2 regions of the uncultured Chitinibacter sp. genome follow, and region 2 is predicted to be linked to the other one. Evidence: predicted binding sites of a transcription regulator. Region 2 holds the regulator's gene; the other holds the start of a gene.
The links. Region 2 encodes FNR, which switches genes on or off when oxygen is low (the NO sensors DNR and NnrR bind a similar motif). Its sites were predicted from a motif close to TTGATNNNNATCAA; they were not measured.

Region 1: the regulator FNR is predicted to act here: its motif matches at 1,508-1,521, upstream of QV747_RS11290 (ATP synthase subunit I).

What each region holds. Positions count from the first base shown of each region.
Region 1 covers NZ_CAMFLP010000009.1:55,056-62,902, forward strand. The annotation lists gene atpE (F0F1 ATP synthase subunit C) at 1-177, opposite strand, end outside; gene atpB (F0F1 ATP synthase subunit A) at 293-1,090, opposite strand; gene QV747_RS11290 (ATP synthase subunit I) at 1,094-1,468, opposite strand; gene QV747_RS11295 (ParB/RepB/Spo0J family partition protein) at 1,666-2,511, opposite strand; gene QV747_RS11300 (AAA family ATPase) at 2,591-3,379, opposite strand; gene rsmG (16S rRNA (guanine(527)-N(7))-methyltransferase RsmG) at 3,502-4,146, opposite strand; gene mnmG (tRNA uridine-5-carboxymethylaminomethyl(34) synthesis enzyme MnmG) at 4,160-6,052, opposite strand; gene ppgK (polyphosphate--glucose phosphotransferase) at 6,296-7,066, opposite strand; gene QV747_RS11320 (DUF4124 domain-containing protein) at 7,160-7,711, opposite strand; gene pyrE (orotate phosphoribosyltransferase) at 7,766-7,847, opposite strand, start outside.
Region 2 covers NZ_CAMFLP010000001.1:500,579-508,425, reverse strand. The annotation lists gene QV747_RS02360 (hypothetical protein) at 1-263, opposite strand, end outside; gene QV747_RS02355 (DEAD/DEAH box helicase) at 636-2,441, shown strand; gene QV747_RS02350 (YkgJ family cysteine cluster protein) at 2,566-2,904, opposite strand; gene QV747_RS02345 (GNAT family N-acetyltransferase) at 2,980-3,468, shown strand; gene QV747_RS02340 (sulfite exporter TauE/SafE family protein) at 3,511-4,179, opposite strand; gene hemN (oxygen-independent coproporphyrinogen III oxidase) at 4,196-5,611, opposite strand; gene fnr (fumarate/nitrate reduction transcriptional regulator Fnr) at 5,763-6,509, shown strand; gene QV747_RS02325 (hypothetical protein) at 6,528-7,211, shown strand; gene QV747_RS02320 (PTS glucose transporter subunit IIA) at 7,295-7,780, opposite strand; gene nagE (N-acetylglucosamine-specific PTS transporter subunit IIBC) at 7,807-7,847, opposite strand, start outside.

The DNA.
Region 1 (7,847 bases), on a different contig from region 2:
CAACAGACCAGCGATGATGAACAGTTTAGTTTGCAGAACTGGGATCATTTCTGGTTGACGAGCAGAAGACTCGAGGAATTTACCACCGAGGATTGCGAAACCGAGTGCAGTGCCGATCGCAGCCAGACCGATGATGATCGCAGCAGCGATAACAGTCATGCCTTGTACGGAAGCAATTACTTCAGGTGCAGCCATTTTGATACTCCTAAGGTTTAAATCAAAAGTTACTAGGTTGGGTAAATCTTTGTCCGACACCGTGCACCCAACCGACACACGTCACCGGACGAAAATTTTAGTGGTCTTCTACAGCCAAGCTCAGGTACACGATGGTGAGCATCATGAATACGAAAGCTTGCAGGGTTACAACCAGAATGTGGAAGATCGCCCATGGCGCGCCCAGCACCCAGTTGATCCACCATGGCAGCAGCGCGATCAAGATGAAGATCAACTCACCGGCGTACATGTTACCGAACAGACGCAGTGCCAGAGAGATTGGCTTAGCGGCCAGCTCGATCAATTGGAACGCAAAGTTAACTGGCATCAGGATGATGGTCATTACCAAGCCTTCGGCGTGGAATGGGGCAGTGAACAGCTCTTTGATCCAGCCAAACAGGCCTTTAGCAGAAATCGAGAAACCAATGATCAGCAGCATCACTGTCAGTGACATTGCGAAAGTCTGGTTTACGTCAGCGGTAGGTACGACACGCAGATAAACGTGATGAGGATCCATACCGAAGAAAGTGTGACCGATCCATTGGGCGATGGTAGGCAGCAGATCAACCGGCAAGAAGTCCATGCTGTTCATCAGGAATACCCAGCAGAAAATGGTCAGACTCAGTGGGCCGATCACTTTCGATTTGGCGTGGAAAGCATCCTTGATCTGGGTGTCGACCATTTCGACAATCAGCTCAACGAAGTTTTGCAGGCGACCTGGCACGCCAGAAGTGGCTTTGTTTGCCACGTAGGCAAACAGGGCGACGAAGGCCAGACCCAGAACCAACGCAATCCAGAAGGTATCCAGATGGACGCCGCTCGCGGATTTGGCAAAGGTCAAATGGTGCTGGATATAACTAGTTGCATCTTGTGCCATGATCTACTTTTTACCGTCAAATTGAATTAAAAGCCCAAACCAGTAAGCACTTGCGGCTGCGAGGTAACCTACGAACACCCACAACCAGGCGGCTTGCTGGTATACAACAAACAACGCTGCAAAACTCAGCAACGTCATAAAAAGCTTGGCCATCTCGGCAGCAAAGTGGCGACGCATCAATTCGGCGGCGGGCGCAAACTTGACGCTGTAGGCGATCAAGGCATACAACAGACTGCCCGCGATGGCGATGATTCCACCTATACCACTTGCAATTGCTTCGTTTTGACCCAAAATCAAGAACAGGCCGAGGGCGAGTACTATCGTAATTGCCACTTTGAGGCGGATCACGCCCCGAATTTGTGCCGTCTTGACCATCATTTCACCGTAAGCGAAACCCCGCGATTATACGGAGTAGATTTGCCCTACGTCAATTTTACACATTGACTTCATGGCATTTATTTTCCCGCTTTGATGCCAGACGGATAAAACAAAAGCCTTTCTTTTTTAACGAGTAATCATCGTTTAAGCCAAGCCGCACCGAGCTCGCCACATTTTGGTGCAAACCGCTGTCGAACTTACAACTGGGCCAGCAATGCAGCCAATTGCGCCTCGTCGAGGTACTCGATGGTGATTTTCCCCTTCCCCTTCGAGCCGGCCTGAATCTGCACTTTGGTGCCTAAACGGGCGCCAAGTTCCGTGGCTTTGCTTTCCCACTCAGCTTTAAGTGCTGGTTTATTCACCATCGGTGCTTGCGCGGGCTCGCTGAGCCATTTTTTCACCAGCGCCTCAACTTCCCGCACGGTGAGACCCTTGATCACCACGTGCCGCGCGGCCTCATGCTGGCGTTCTGCCGGCAGGCCCAGCAGTGCGCGAGCGTGGCCCATATCGAGCTGCCCTTCCAGCAGCAACTCACGCACTGGCTCCACCAAATTTAGCAAGCGCAGTAAATTGGCAATCGCCGGGCGCGATTTGCCCAAGGCTTGCGCGGCGGCTTCCTGAGTCAGACCAAATTCATCCATCAACCGCTGAATGCCAATCGCCTCTTCCAGCGGATTGAGATTTTCCCGCTGGATGTTTTCAATCAGCGCCATCGCCAGCGCCGCTTCATCGGCGATTTCACGCACCAGCGCGGGAATCTCACTCAGCCCCGCCAGTTGCGAGGCCCGCCAACGCCGTTCACCGGCGATAATTTCATAGCGCTCGGGCGCGATTTCGCGCACCAGCACCGGCTGCATCAAGCCCTGCGCCCGGATCGAATCGGCCAGCTCCAGCAGCGCTGCTTCATTCATCAGCGTGCGAGGCTGGTACTTACCCGGCTGCAAAGCCGTAACCGGCAGAGTTTTTAGGGTGTCTTGGGCGGCAGTATCGCCCATCAATGCGTCAAGGCCACGGCCGAGGCCTTTGAATTTCTTGCTTGCCATGCTGTTATCCCTGCCCGCCCCTGCCTCGGGGTGAGCCACTATTGTCTAGGTTTGCGGAATGATTGGGGCGCACCTCACCTTAGATGGCGGGCGCGACTTCGAGGGCGTTATGCCGCGCCAACAACTCTTCGGCCAGCTGCAAATAGGCTTGCGCGCCTTTAGACGATTTGTCGTAAGCCAAAATGGGGCGTCCATAGCTTGGCGCCTCGGCCAGCCGCACATTGCGGGGAATGACGGTGTGATACAGCTTGCTGGTAAAGTGCTTCACCAGCTGATCAGAGACTTGCTGCGCCAAGGTGGAGCGCGGATCAAACATCGTACGCAGCAAACCTTCGATCTCAATCTTGCGATTCAGATGCTGCTTGATGCGTTTGAGGGTGTTCACCAGATCCGACAAACCTTCCAGCGCATAGTATTCGCACTGCATCGGAATCATCACGGCATCGGCAGCCACCAGGCCATTGAGCGTCAGCAAATTCAGCGCCGGCGGGCAATCGAGCACGATGTAATCGTATTCGGCCGCCACTTCGCTCAGCGCAGCTTTCAAGCGCCCTTCGCGCGCCTCGGCTTCCACCAGCTCGACTTCGGCACCGGCCAGATCGCGATTGGCGGGCAACACGCTAAAGCCGCCGGTTTCTGATTCAACCAAGGTATCGCGAATCGCTGATTCACCAATCAACAGCGAATACACCGAATGCGCCAAACGCGCCTTATCGATGCCGGCGCCCATGGTGGCATTCGCTTGCGGGTCCAGATCCACCAGCAGCACCTTTTTCCCCAGATGCGCGAGGCTGGCAGCCAGATTGACTGCCGTGGTGGTCTTGCCCACGCCGCCTTTTTGATTTGCGATGGCCAGTATTTTCATCAGAATCTCTCGACACGGTGTCGTCGGTACAGCAAAGCCGATAGTTTACCCGCTTCAGCGCAGACTGGGCTGACCATTCACCGGCGCTGACGTTTTACTTTCGCAAACGCAACGCCTGAGCTGGATTAAGCCTGGCGACGCACATGCACCAGATGGCGCTCCGCGGCCAGCTCCGGCACTTGCAGTGCATCTACCCCTACTACGTATACATCTGGAGGCAAATGAGTGATTTCTTCGTGAGGATATACCCCCTTGAGCGCAGCCCATTCACCGGTTGGCAACAACAGATGATTCGTCCAGCGCACAAAATCACCCAGATCGGCAAAGGCGCGCGAGGTGATGATGTCAAAGCCGGCCTCGGGTTGATAAGCCTCGACCCGATCTGTTACCACCGTAACATTCGGCAATTGCAGCTCTAGCAAGGCCTGCCGCAAAAAGGTGGTTTTCTTGTGGTTGGAATCCAGCAAGGTCAGCTGCCATTCGGGGCGCACAATCGCCAGCGGAATACCCGGAGTGCCAAAGCCAGAGCCCACATCCAGCATCCGCAGCGCGCTAGCAGGTAAAAATGGCAGCGGTGCCAGCGAATCGAGCAAATGATGCGTCACCATGCGCTCCGGCTCGCGGATTGCCGTCAGGCTGTAGGTTTTATTCCATTTGGCCAGCAAGGCCACATAGGCCAGCAGCTTTTCCTGCTCGACCGGGCCAATCGCCAAGTCCATCGCGGTGAGGCCCGTGGCGAGTTTCGCGGCCAGATCAATCCCGTTACTCATGCTTTTTCCTGATTTAGGCTTGTTTCTCGGCGGCCTGCTTGGCTTTTTTCAGATAGACCAACAGCAGCGCAATCGCCGCCGGCGTCACGCCCGAGATGCGTGAGGCAAGGCCCAGCGTTTGCGGGCGTTGGGCCGTGAGTTTTTGCTGAATTTCTTTCGACAGGCCCGACACTTGGCTGTAATCGAAATCCGCCGGCAGCGGCACATTTTCAAGCGCATCGCGCTTGGCCACTTCGTCTTGCTGCCGCTCGATATAGCCTTGGTATTTCACCTGAATTTCAACCTGCTCGGCCACTTGCTCATCGCTAACGCCCGGGCCGGCAATATCGAGCGTCATCAGGCTTTGATAGCTGACTTCAGGGCGGCGTAATAACTCGGCCAGTGTGTATTCCCGCTCAATCGCTTTGCCCAGCACGCGCTCGGCCTCATGGGCGGCCAAAATCCGCGGATTGGCCCAGGTTGATTTCAGCCGCTCGAATTCGCGCTCGATGGCTTCGCGTTTTTCGCTGAACATCTGCCATTGCGCATCACCTACCAGCCCTAAGCGGCGGCCATGCTCGGTCAGGCGCAAATCGGCATTGTCTTCGCGCAATTGCAGGCGATACTCGGCCCGGCTGGTGAACATGCGATACGGCTCGGTCACGCCACGGGTGATCAGATCATCCACCAGCACGCCCAGATACGCCTCATCGCGGCCCGGACACCAAGGCGCTTCGTCGCGGGCATACAGCGCGGCATTCAAGCCGGCAAACAAGCCCTGCGCCGCAGCTTCTTCATAGCCGGTAGTGCCATTAATCTGACCTGCAAAATACAGGCCGGCGATGGCTTTGGATTCAAAGCTGTTTTTCAGCCCGCGTGGATCGAAATAATCGTACTCGATCGCATAACCGGGGCGCAGAATGCGCGCGTTTTCCAAGCCGTGAATCGATTGCACGGCCGCCAGCTGAATATCAAACGGCAAGCTGGTCGAGATGCCGTTCGGGTAAAACTCATTGGTATCGAGGCCTTCTGGCTCAAGGAAAATCTGGTGGCTGTCTTTATCGGCAAAGCGATTGATTTTGTCTTCGATACTTGGGCAATAGCGTGGGCCCACACCTTCGATTTTGCCGGTGAACATCGGGCTGCGGTCAAAACCGCTGCGGATAATTTCATGCGTTTTGAGATTGGTGTGCGCAATCCAGCACGGCAGTTGCTTGGGGTGCAAACCGCGATGGCCGCGCACCGAGAATACCGGCTCGGGCGTGTCGCCCGGTTGTGCCTCAAGCACGGCAAAATTAATCGTGCGGCCGTCAATTCGCGGTGGGGTGCCAGTTTTCAGGCGGCCCACCGGCAGCTGTAATTCCCGTAAGCGCTGCGATAAAGTTAACGAGGCCGGGTCGCCCGCGCGACCGCCAACGTGGTTTTCCAGCCCAACGTGGATCTTGCCGCCCAAAAAGGTCCCCGCCGTCAGCACCACGGCGCTGGCTGAAAAACGAATGCCGATTTGCGTTACGGCGCCGGTGACTTTATCGCCTTCCAGCAAAAGATCGCTGACTTCCTGCTGGAAAATATCGAGGTTTTCCTGATTTTCCAGCATGCCGCGAATCGCCGCCTTGTAGCGCACGCGATCGGCCTGCGCCCGGGTTGCCCGCACGGCTGGGCCTTTGCTGGAATTGAGCGTTTTGAACTGAATGCCGCCCATATCGGTGGCCAGCGCCATCGCGCCGCCCAGCGCATCCACTTCTTTTACCAGATGGCCTTTGCCAATGCCGCCAATCGACGGGTTACAACTCATCTGGCCCAGTGTCTCGATATTGTGGGTCAGCAACAGGGTTTTACGCCCCATCCGCGCACTGGCGAGCGCGGCTTCGGTGCCGGCGTGACCACCGCCGACCACAATCACATCATATCGAACAGGATAAAGCATGGCACTGGGCCTCAAACTACGGTAAAGGGGCAATATTCTACGGCAAAACAGGCACTTGAGTCAGCAGGAATGATTTTCATCGCGGCATGCAAATCTGGCATGAGGGCCTTAATGGGTCGCGTGGGTATCAGGCCAGCAGACCACCAGCGAGCCCTTACCCGCACCAAGCCCAAAAAACAAAACCCCGGCCATGCCGGGGTATTGGTCAGAAAGGCTTACAGGACAATCACTTGCCAGCCATACCTACACTTTAAAATGTTTGGCCGCCTCCAGCGCCGCGCCGACGATGCCAGCTTCATTTTTCAGTGTGGCCGCCACCAGCTCGAAACGCAGATTTTGCATTTCGGGGATAAATTTATCGGCCTTTTTACTGATCCCGCCACCAATGATCACCAGATCAGGCGAGAACAGTAGCTGAATGTGCTCCAGATACGCATTCAGACGCGGGTTGTAGTCTTTCCATTTCAGGTCGAGATCTTCCTTCACCTTGGCCGAACAATATTTCTCGGCAATGGTGTCTTTCGGGAAAATCAGATGCCCAAATTCGGTATTGGTAATCAGCTGACCATCAACGATCAGCGCGCTACCGATGCCAGTACCCAGCGTAATCACGATGGTTTTGCCACTGCGGCCTTTAGCCGCGCCAAACACCACTTCGGCCAGGCCCGCCGCATCGGCATCATTCAGCACAATCAGAGGCAAACCGGTGGCATCAGCCAAAATCTGTTGCGCCGGGGCATTCACCCAGCTTTTATCCACATTGGCGGCCGACAGGGTAACGCCATTATGCACAATCGCTGGAAAGGTACAGCCAATCGGGCCTTGCCAGTTGAAATGCTCAACGATCTGTTTCACTACCTGCCCCACCGCTTCGGGCGTGGCGGGCTGCGGGGTGTCGATGCGGTGGCGTTCGGCCACCAGCTCGCCGGTTTCCAGATTGACCGGCGCACCTTTAATGCCGGTGCCGCCAATATCAATACCAAGAACAATTCGGGCTTGAGTTTGTGCTGTCATCTCGTTCTTCACAGATTATTTTGAACCGCAGTGTGCCAGCCTGCCGGATGGCCACCAACACCGTAAAACCCTTACGTAGCGGGCCTTACCGACTTAATTGGGCGCAAAATTGCGCAGCTGGATAAAGCGGGCTTTGTCAGCCTCGGCCCGCTGGCGGATTTTCACCGCTTCCTGATCCTGCTGCTGCAATAATTGCTCAATTACTTGGATTTCATCCCGATTTTGATCAAGTTGTGCTTGTAAATCGGCAGGTAACGGTTTTTTTTGCTTCTGGAAGCGCTCAGCTTGCGTTTGCAGCTTTTTATTGCGCTCCTGAATAGTTTGAATACGCAGGCGGTTGGTTTGCTGGCCGGCGGCCAGCGCCTCGAGCTGGCGATCGCGCAATAAATCAATCTCATCCGGCGAAGAGAATGACTGCAGCAGTGCTTTATCTTTGCGCCGCTGCTCTATCTGCGCGCGCTGGCGTTCCAGCTCCGCAGCGCGCTCGGCCTCGCTCATCACACCGCTGCTACGCGAGCGGCCGGATTTATCCAGCGTGGTGAGGTCGCGGCTTTGGCCAGACGGGGGTTTATCGCTGAATTGCACCTTGCCGTGCTCATCCACCCAGCGATATACGGTGCCGGCGGCGACTGGCCAGGCACACATCAATAAAACTGCCAGTAAACACCCACGCATCATGGCCGCTTGATTACCTATCTTTTAAACACCGTATTGGGCACGGTATTGTTGAACTTTCGCCAGATTCTCAGTCATTCCGGGCTGATCAGCAAGAAATGCCAGC
Region 2 (7,847 bases):
AACCAGTAGCCCGCCGTGAGTGGCGTAGCAGTTTGGGCTTGATAGTGCGCTGCCAAAATCGGCCCGGCGGGTAGCTGCGCCAGCCCCGCCAGGCTCGCCAGATAGGCCGCCCGCCCGCGCAGTGGCAAAATGCTTTTGCGGCTCGTGCCATACAGTTTGGCCAGCGCCGGCAGGGTTTGGTTTTGCCAGATCGCGGCGCGTGTATTTAGCTGCGGCCACAGTGCGCCGGGTAGAATCAGTTCAAGTTGGGTCAAGGTCGTCATACGCGCATTTTAACATCGCCACGCCCAAGCTTTCGCCCACCTAGCACAAGAAAAAACCGCTGAGTAAAAACCCGCATTGGCTAGCAGCATCCCGCAGCGAATTCAAGCATCTGAAAATGTGTGTTGCATTATTGGCAACACCTAGGCATAATTCGCCCCCTTCGATGCATTGCCCGCTGCATTGCAACAGTTTCGCTGCCGATGGCAGGTTTGTTGCACACTTTATTTCTTTCGGTGGGCGTTTTGCTTTTTCATAGATCTCATCGCCTCTGACCTTCTTCCCCGCACTGCAGTTGTTGATAGCGGAACTTCTGGTTGGCGTCGATGCTGAGTCAAGTCATGGACTTGGCCACACATATAAGGACTGCCAACATGCCGCATACCGCTGCTACGGCTACAGACACGCCTAACGCTTTTATCGAACTGGGCCTGGCGCCACAAATTACCGCCACCCTGGAAGCTCAAGGCTTTAACACCCCAACCCCGATTCAGGCAGCCGCCATTCCTGAAATCATGGCCGGCCACGACATCATGGCTTCAGCGCAAACCGGTACCGGTAAAACCGCCGCCTTCTTGCTGCCCGCCCTGCACAAACTGACCAAAGAGCCAAAACACAATGGCCGCGGCCCGCGTATTTTGGTGTTGACGCCAACCCGCGAATTGGCTGAGCAGGTATCTAAAGTGGCAACCGAATTCTGCCGCAAGATCCCGCGCTGCAAAGTGGTGACCGTTGTGGGTGGCGTACCCTATCCAGTGCAAAACAAAATGCTGGCGCAGCCGTATGAAGTGCTGGTGGCGACCCCAGGCCGTTTGACCGACCTGATGCGCAATGGCCGCATTGATTTCCGCCGCATGGAACTCTTGGTACTGGACGAAGCCGACCGCATGCTGGACATGGGCTTTATTGATGAAGTGGAATCCATCGTTGAGCAACTGCCCAAAGAGCGCCAAACCGCCCTCTTCTCGGCCACGCTGAGCGAATCGGTACAAAGCTTTGCCGAGCCAATGCTGCGCTCGCCAAAACTGGTGGAAATGGCGCCACAAGAAGTATCTAAGCCACAAATCGAACAACGTGTGCACTATGCCGATGGCTATGAGCACAAACAAAAGCTGGTTGCCGCACTGCTGCGTGACAACGACGGCCAGCAAACCATTATCTTTACCGCGACTAAATTGTCGGCCGATGAGCTGGCTGAATGGCTGAAGCTGGAAGGCTTTAAAGCTGCCGCCATGCACGGTGACCTGGCTCAGCGCGATCGTCGCCGCACTCTGGATCGTCTGCGTCGCGGCGATATCGACACGCTGGTGGCCACCGACGTGGCGGCGCGCGGGATCGACGTGGCCGGCATTAGCTTGGTGATCAACTTCGATCTGCCACGCTTTGCGGAAGACTACATCCACCGGATCGGTCGTACCGGCCGGGCCGGTCGCTCTGGCGTGGCCGTATCACTGGTGACGAAAAGCGATTTCTCGCTGCTGACTAAAATCCGCCGTCAATTCCAAATCGAATTTGGCGTACAAGAGATCGAAGGCTTGGAAGCACGCTTCCAGCCAGGCCGTGGCCACCAAGGTGGCGATCGTCGTGGCGCAGGCGGCCCAGGCCGTGGCCGTGGTCGCGATGGCGGCTACAACAAGAGCTTTGGTGGCTACAAAGGCCAGCGCCAACGCGAAGACGGCCAACGTCACACTGAAGGTCATCGCAGCGAAGCGTCACGCGGCAGCTACGGCGAGCGCGAACGTCAACCACGCGGTGAAGGCTTTGGCGGCCAACGCGAGCGTCAATTTGATAATCGCGAATCACGTGGCGGCTACGGCAATCGCACCCCACGCGGCGGCGAATTCGCCGGTGACCGTGCGCCACGTGGCGATTTCGATCGCGCTCCACGCGGTGATTTCGGTGGCGAGCGCGCCCCACGCGGCAACTATGGTGGTGATCGCGGCGATCGTGGTGGTCGTGATTTCGACCGCGCACCGCGTGGCGATTTTGGTGGCGAACGTGCGCCACGCAGTAACTTTGATCGCGCTCCGCGCGGTGACTTTGGCGGCGAGCGCGCCCCACGTGGCAACTACGGTAGCCAGCGTGAGCAACGTGAAGGCGGTCAGCGCGAAGTTCGCGCTCCACGTGGCGATTTTGGCGGCAAGCCAGATGGCAAACGTGGCGGCGGTCGCTTTAGCTAAGCATCTCGCCTTACCCAATTAGAAAAGCAGCCTACGGGCTGCTTTTTTATTGCCCGCTAGGGCTGCGCTTTGGGCTTGCTCAGTTGCGTGGCGATCGCTGAGCCCAACAGAATCGAACCAGCGCTTAATCGCCCGCAACCTCCAGCGGCGGCAGGCCATGCCGCGCGCGGGCGCGATTACAGGCCGCGCTATACACGCCGATTTCGGCCAGCGCGCCAAACTCGCGACAGGGTGATGGACGCTCGAAATAGATACCGCACGACACCCGCTCACCGACCTTGCCCACCAGCGCCAAGCACCGCGGCTGCGCATAATCGGTGCCGCGCATACGGGCGGTGTAGGCAGTTTCGTCATCCGCCAAACTATCTGGCACTGTGCCGCCTTCGCTACTAAGCTCCGAGCGATCAAATGACACCCGGAACGCCGCACAGCAGGCGCCACAGCTCAAGCACACATTTTCCATATTCAGCCACCCGATCCAGCGATTACAATCAGGGCCGCATTCAATCCAATTCCCCGCCTGGGGTCAAGTTTTACCATGCTGATTCGCCCACTCACCGCCGCCGATTTGCCCGCGGTTGCCGCCATTCAAGCCAGCTGCTACCCACCGGAACTCTTAGAGCAAGCAGAATGCTTTGCCGCCAAAATTGCCTTTTCGCCCGCCAGCCACTGGCTGGCCGAGCGCGATGGCGAAGCACTGGGGTATCTGTTTTGCCACCCCTGGCAAGGCTGGCAGCCACCCGAACTCGACAGCCGGCAGCTTTGCTGGCCACAGCCACAGGCCGCAGCGGACTGCTTTTATCTGCACGATCTGGCCGTCGCGCCCAGCGCGCGCGGCCTTGGGGTGGCCGAGCAATTGATTGATACGGCACTGAGCTGGGCGCGGGCGCAGCAACTGCCGCGCGCAATGCTGATCGCAGTGGGGCGCGCGCCGGCATTCTGGCAACGGCATGGCTTTGTGGTCGAGCGCAACAGCGCTGATCTGCACAAATACGGCGCCGCCGAGTTGATGAGCCGCACACTTTAGCCAACCCAGGGGTATTGCCAGCTAAATCAGATAAGAAAAGGGCTAGAAATAGATACCCAGCAGGGTATAAAGCTGCCACAGCGCCATCGCCACAATCAGCCCGCCACACAGTGGCCGCACCCACGGTTTTTGCAGGCCTTGCTGGAGCTGGCGGGCAAACAAGCCCATCAATAAAAGATTGGGCAAAGTCCCCAGCCCAAAGGCCAGCATCACCCCCGCCCCGTGACTGGCACTGCCGCTCGCCAGCGCCGACAAAGAGGCGGTGTACACCAGCCCGCAGGGTATCCAGCCCCACAAGAGGCCTATTAGCGGCGTGTGCCACACCGAGCGCACCGGCAGTAAGCGCCGCATCAGCGGCTGCACTCGCCGCCATAGCGGCTGCCCTAGAGCTTCGACGCGAGTGAGCCAGCGATTAACGCCGGCGATATACAGCCCCAGCAACAGCAGCAGGACATTAGCAAGGATAAACAGCGAGAGTTTGAGCGCCTGCAATTGCAAAAGCAGCGCAAAGCTTGCCAAACCACCCAGCAAGGCACCGATCAGCGCATAGCCGGCCAGTCGGCCCAGATTAAAGCCCAGCAAATACGGCCAGCGCGCCGTAGGCGGCAATTGCAAACTAAAAGCAGTAACAATGCCACCGCACATGCCCACACAATGCCCGCCACCGAGCAAACCAGCCAAAAACAGGGCCAGCAGATCTACTTCCAGCACGCTATCCCGCCCACCGTTAAATCAGGCGAGAATACCGCGCTTGCGTCACCGTTGTCCGCAAATATCGATCAAACACCATGGCAATCGAACGGATCAGCAACCGGCCTTTGCCAGTTACAAACAGACCATCAGCCTCGATCTGCAGCAAACCATCTTCGACGAGCGGCGCGAGCAATTGCAGCTCGTCAGCAAAATAGTCGGCAAAAACGATCATATAGCTGACTTCAATCGCCTGAAAATATAGCTCGAATTGGCACATTAGCGCCTGAATCACCGCCCGGCGAATCACATCATCGCGATTCATCGTCAGGCCGCGCTGCACCGGCAACTGCTGCACATCGACCGCCTGATAGTACTCTTCCAGCGTTTTTACATTCTGGTAGTACTGCCCGCCCACCTTGCCAATCGACGACACGCCAAAGGCCAGCAAATCACAGTCGGCATGGGTAGAGTACCCCTGAAAATTGCGCTGTAGCCGCCCACGGCGCTGCGCCACGGCCAGATCATCATTCGGCAAAGCGAAGTGATCCATGCCAATCAGCACGTAACCCGCCGCCAAGAGATCGCGAATGGCGTTTTGCAGCATATCCAGCTTATCGCTGGCGGAGGGCAATTCGGCCTCATTAATCCGCCGTTGCGGCATAAAGCGCTCGGGCAAATGAGCGTAGTTGTAGAGGGCGATGCGATCCGGACGCAATGTCAGCACTTGCGCAATGGTCTCAGCGACGCTGGCCACGGTTTGCTTGGGCAGGCCATAAATCAGATCGACACTCACCGACTTAAAGCCATGCATGCGGGCGGCTTCAATCACAGTGCGGGTTTCTTCTTGCGATTGCACCCGATTCACGGCCTCTTGCACCGCGGGGTTGAAATCTTGAATACCCACACTCATCCGGTTAAAACCCAGCTGCGCCAAGGTGCGGATCATCGACTCGCCCACTTTGCGCGGATCAATCTCGATGGAGTATTCGCCAGTCGGCAAGAGCTCAAAATGGCTACGCACCATCCCCAGCAAGCGCTCAAGCTGCGCTTCATTTAAAAAGGTGGGCGTGCCGCCGCCTAAATGCAGCTGACTGACCCGTGAGCGCTGTGGCAAGGCCTGGGCATACTGGGCTAGTTCGCGCCCGAGATAATCCAGATACACATCCGCTTTGCTGGTGTCTTTCGTAATAATCTTGTTACAGCCGCAGTAATAACATACGGTATTGCAGAAAGGGATGTGAAAATACAACGATAGCGGATTGGCTAGCGCGCCGGGTAAGCGTTGTTGTAATATCTGCTCCAGCTGAGGACTGGTCATGGCTTGCGTAAAGCGATCCGCGGTCGGATAAGACGTATAGCGCGGCCCTTTGCCGTCGTAACGCACGATCAGCTCGCGATCAAATTCGATTTGGCCGCTCGGGTGCGGATGCTGGCTTGTTACAAATGTCATCGTGACTCTACTCCGATTCTACCCCTGCAGAATAAGAGCTAGCCTAATCCTCTGGTTTGATTAAAATCAATTCATCGTGACGGCGCATGCGGTAATTAGCACGCGCTAGCGGTACAATGTTTCCCTGTTTTTGTTTTCTGGTGAGAAGTTGATGATTTCCCCCATCCAAGTACGCGACATGACCCCACGCCATCTGCGCAATTCATGTGTTAACTGCAGTTTGCGTGAGCTGTGTCTGCCCATCGGCCTCTCCCAGGATGAAATGTCAGAGTTAGATAAACTGATCACCCAGGCCCGCCCGATTAAACGTGGCGAGGCGCTGTATCGTGCTGGTGAACCATTCCGCTCGCTGTATGCGGTGCGTCTGGGCTTCTTTAAAGCCAGCGTGATTTCTGAAGATGGCCGCGAGCAAGTCACCGGCTTTCACATGTCGGGCGAATTGCTGGGCATGGATGCCATCAGCACCGATGTACACACTTGCGATGCCATCGCCCTGGAAGACAGCGAAGTGTGCGAGCTGCCTTTTAGCGACATCGAAGACCTCTCGCGCGATGTGCCACTACTGCAACGCCATCTACACAAGGTAATGAGCCGCGAAATCGTGCGCGATCACGGCGTGATGCTATTGCTGGGCAATATGAAGGCCGAAGAGCGCCTCGCGGCATTCCTGCTGAACCTGTCACAGCGTTTCGCCGTGCGCGGCTATTCATCCAGCAGCTTCCATCTGCGTATGACGCGGGAAGAAATCGGTAGCTATCTGGGCCTGAAACTGGAAACCGTGAGTCGTACACTCTCCAAATTCCAGGACCAAGGCTTGATTAAAGTGCAAAACCGCTTAATCGAGTTGGAAAACATCGACAGCCTGAAAAAACTTTTGAACACCTGTCACGACGAATAAAGCACCACCGGGGGTATCATGCGCCAAGCCCATTTGATTGCCCCCTCTAGTCTTATACCCCTAATAGCCAGCCGATTGCACTGGCAAACTCCGCGCCAAACAGCCTTCTGCCTGCACCCGCTCAGCCAACAGCTACCCAGCATCGCCACGGATGAAGCAATTTTGCTGTTTCATCCTGGCTCCCCCTATCTGCAGCAACACTATCCTGAGCATCCGCTGTGCGAAGTCATCATCGTGCCCAGCCCTCTGGCCGGCCTGCACGGCTTTATGCTGGCGGCCAGCGGCGAGCATGCCGCGCTTGAGCAATCTGCCGAAATACTGGATCTGCTCGCCCCCGTGGCCAATGGCTGGCTGCACCTCGGCCCGCGCGGCTGCGGCGGGTTTATTCAGCAGATCTGGCAGACGCTATTGCCGCCCTCGCAAAGCGCCGAACAGCAAGACTGGCAAGCCATCCTCAGCACATTGCAACAACCCAACCCGTTTCAGCAGCAAGGGCCACTGCTAACGGCACTGAGCCATCAGCTCTTGCAACAACAGCTGCAACTATCCACCCTGCGTGGCCTCGCCCATCGCTTTCTGCAGGATTTTCCACCTGCAGCATTTCATGCACATCACCCACAGCTTGAGCAGGCCTTTGCGCCATTAATTAGCAACGAATACAGCCCCACTCACCAGCTGGCGCAACTACTCAGCCAGCAATAAGGCGAGCAGCCTCGCTCAAGCTCTTACAGGCGCAAACAAATAAAAAAGCCACCCGAAGGTGGCTTTTTTCATTACTCAACTACTTATTTGCTTTTGATGGTGTAGAGCGGGGTTTGACCTGCAACCACTGCGCCGCTAGCCAGATTGGCCAATGGGGCAAATTGATCAGCATTGGTCAATACCACCGGACTGATCACCGATTTAGCATTGTTGCGCAAGTATTCCAGATCCAGCTCCAGCACCGGCTGGCCGGCTTTCACTTGGCTACCTTGCTCAACCAGACGGGTAAAACCTTGCCCGCCCAGCTTCACGGTTTCAATCCCGATGTGCACGATCAGCTCAACACCGGCATCATTGATCAGTGCGAAAGCATGGTTGGTGTTGAAGATCTTCACCAATTGGCCATCACACGGCGCAACAACTTGATTACCGGTAGGCAGAATCGCCACACCTTCACCTACAGCTCGGGTCGCAAATGCCGCATCGGGCACATCTTCCAGAGCCACCACCTCACCCGTTACCGGGGACAGCAGTACGATTTCGCCGGGGTTAGAGGCTACAACGGCCACAGCCTCAGGCTGTGGCGCAGCCTCTGTTACTTTTTTCCGGCCAGAACACCACGCAGCGCGTCAGCGA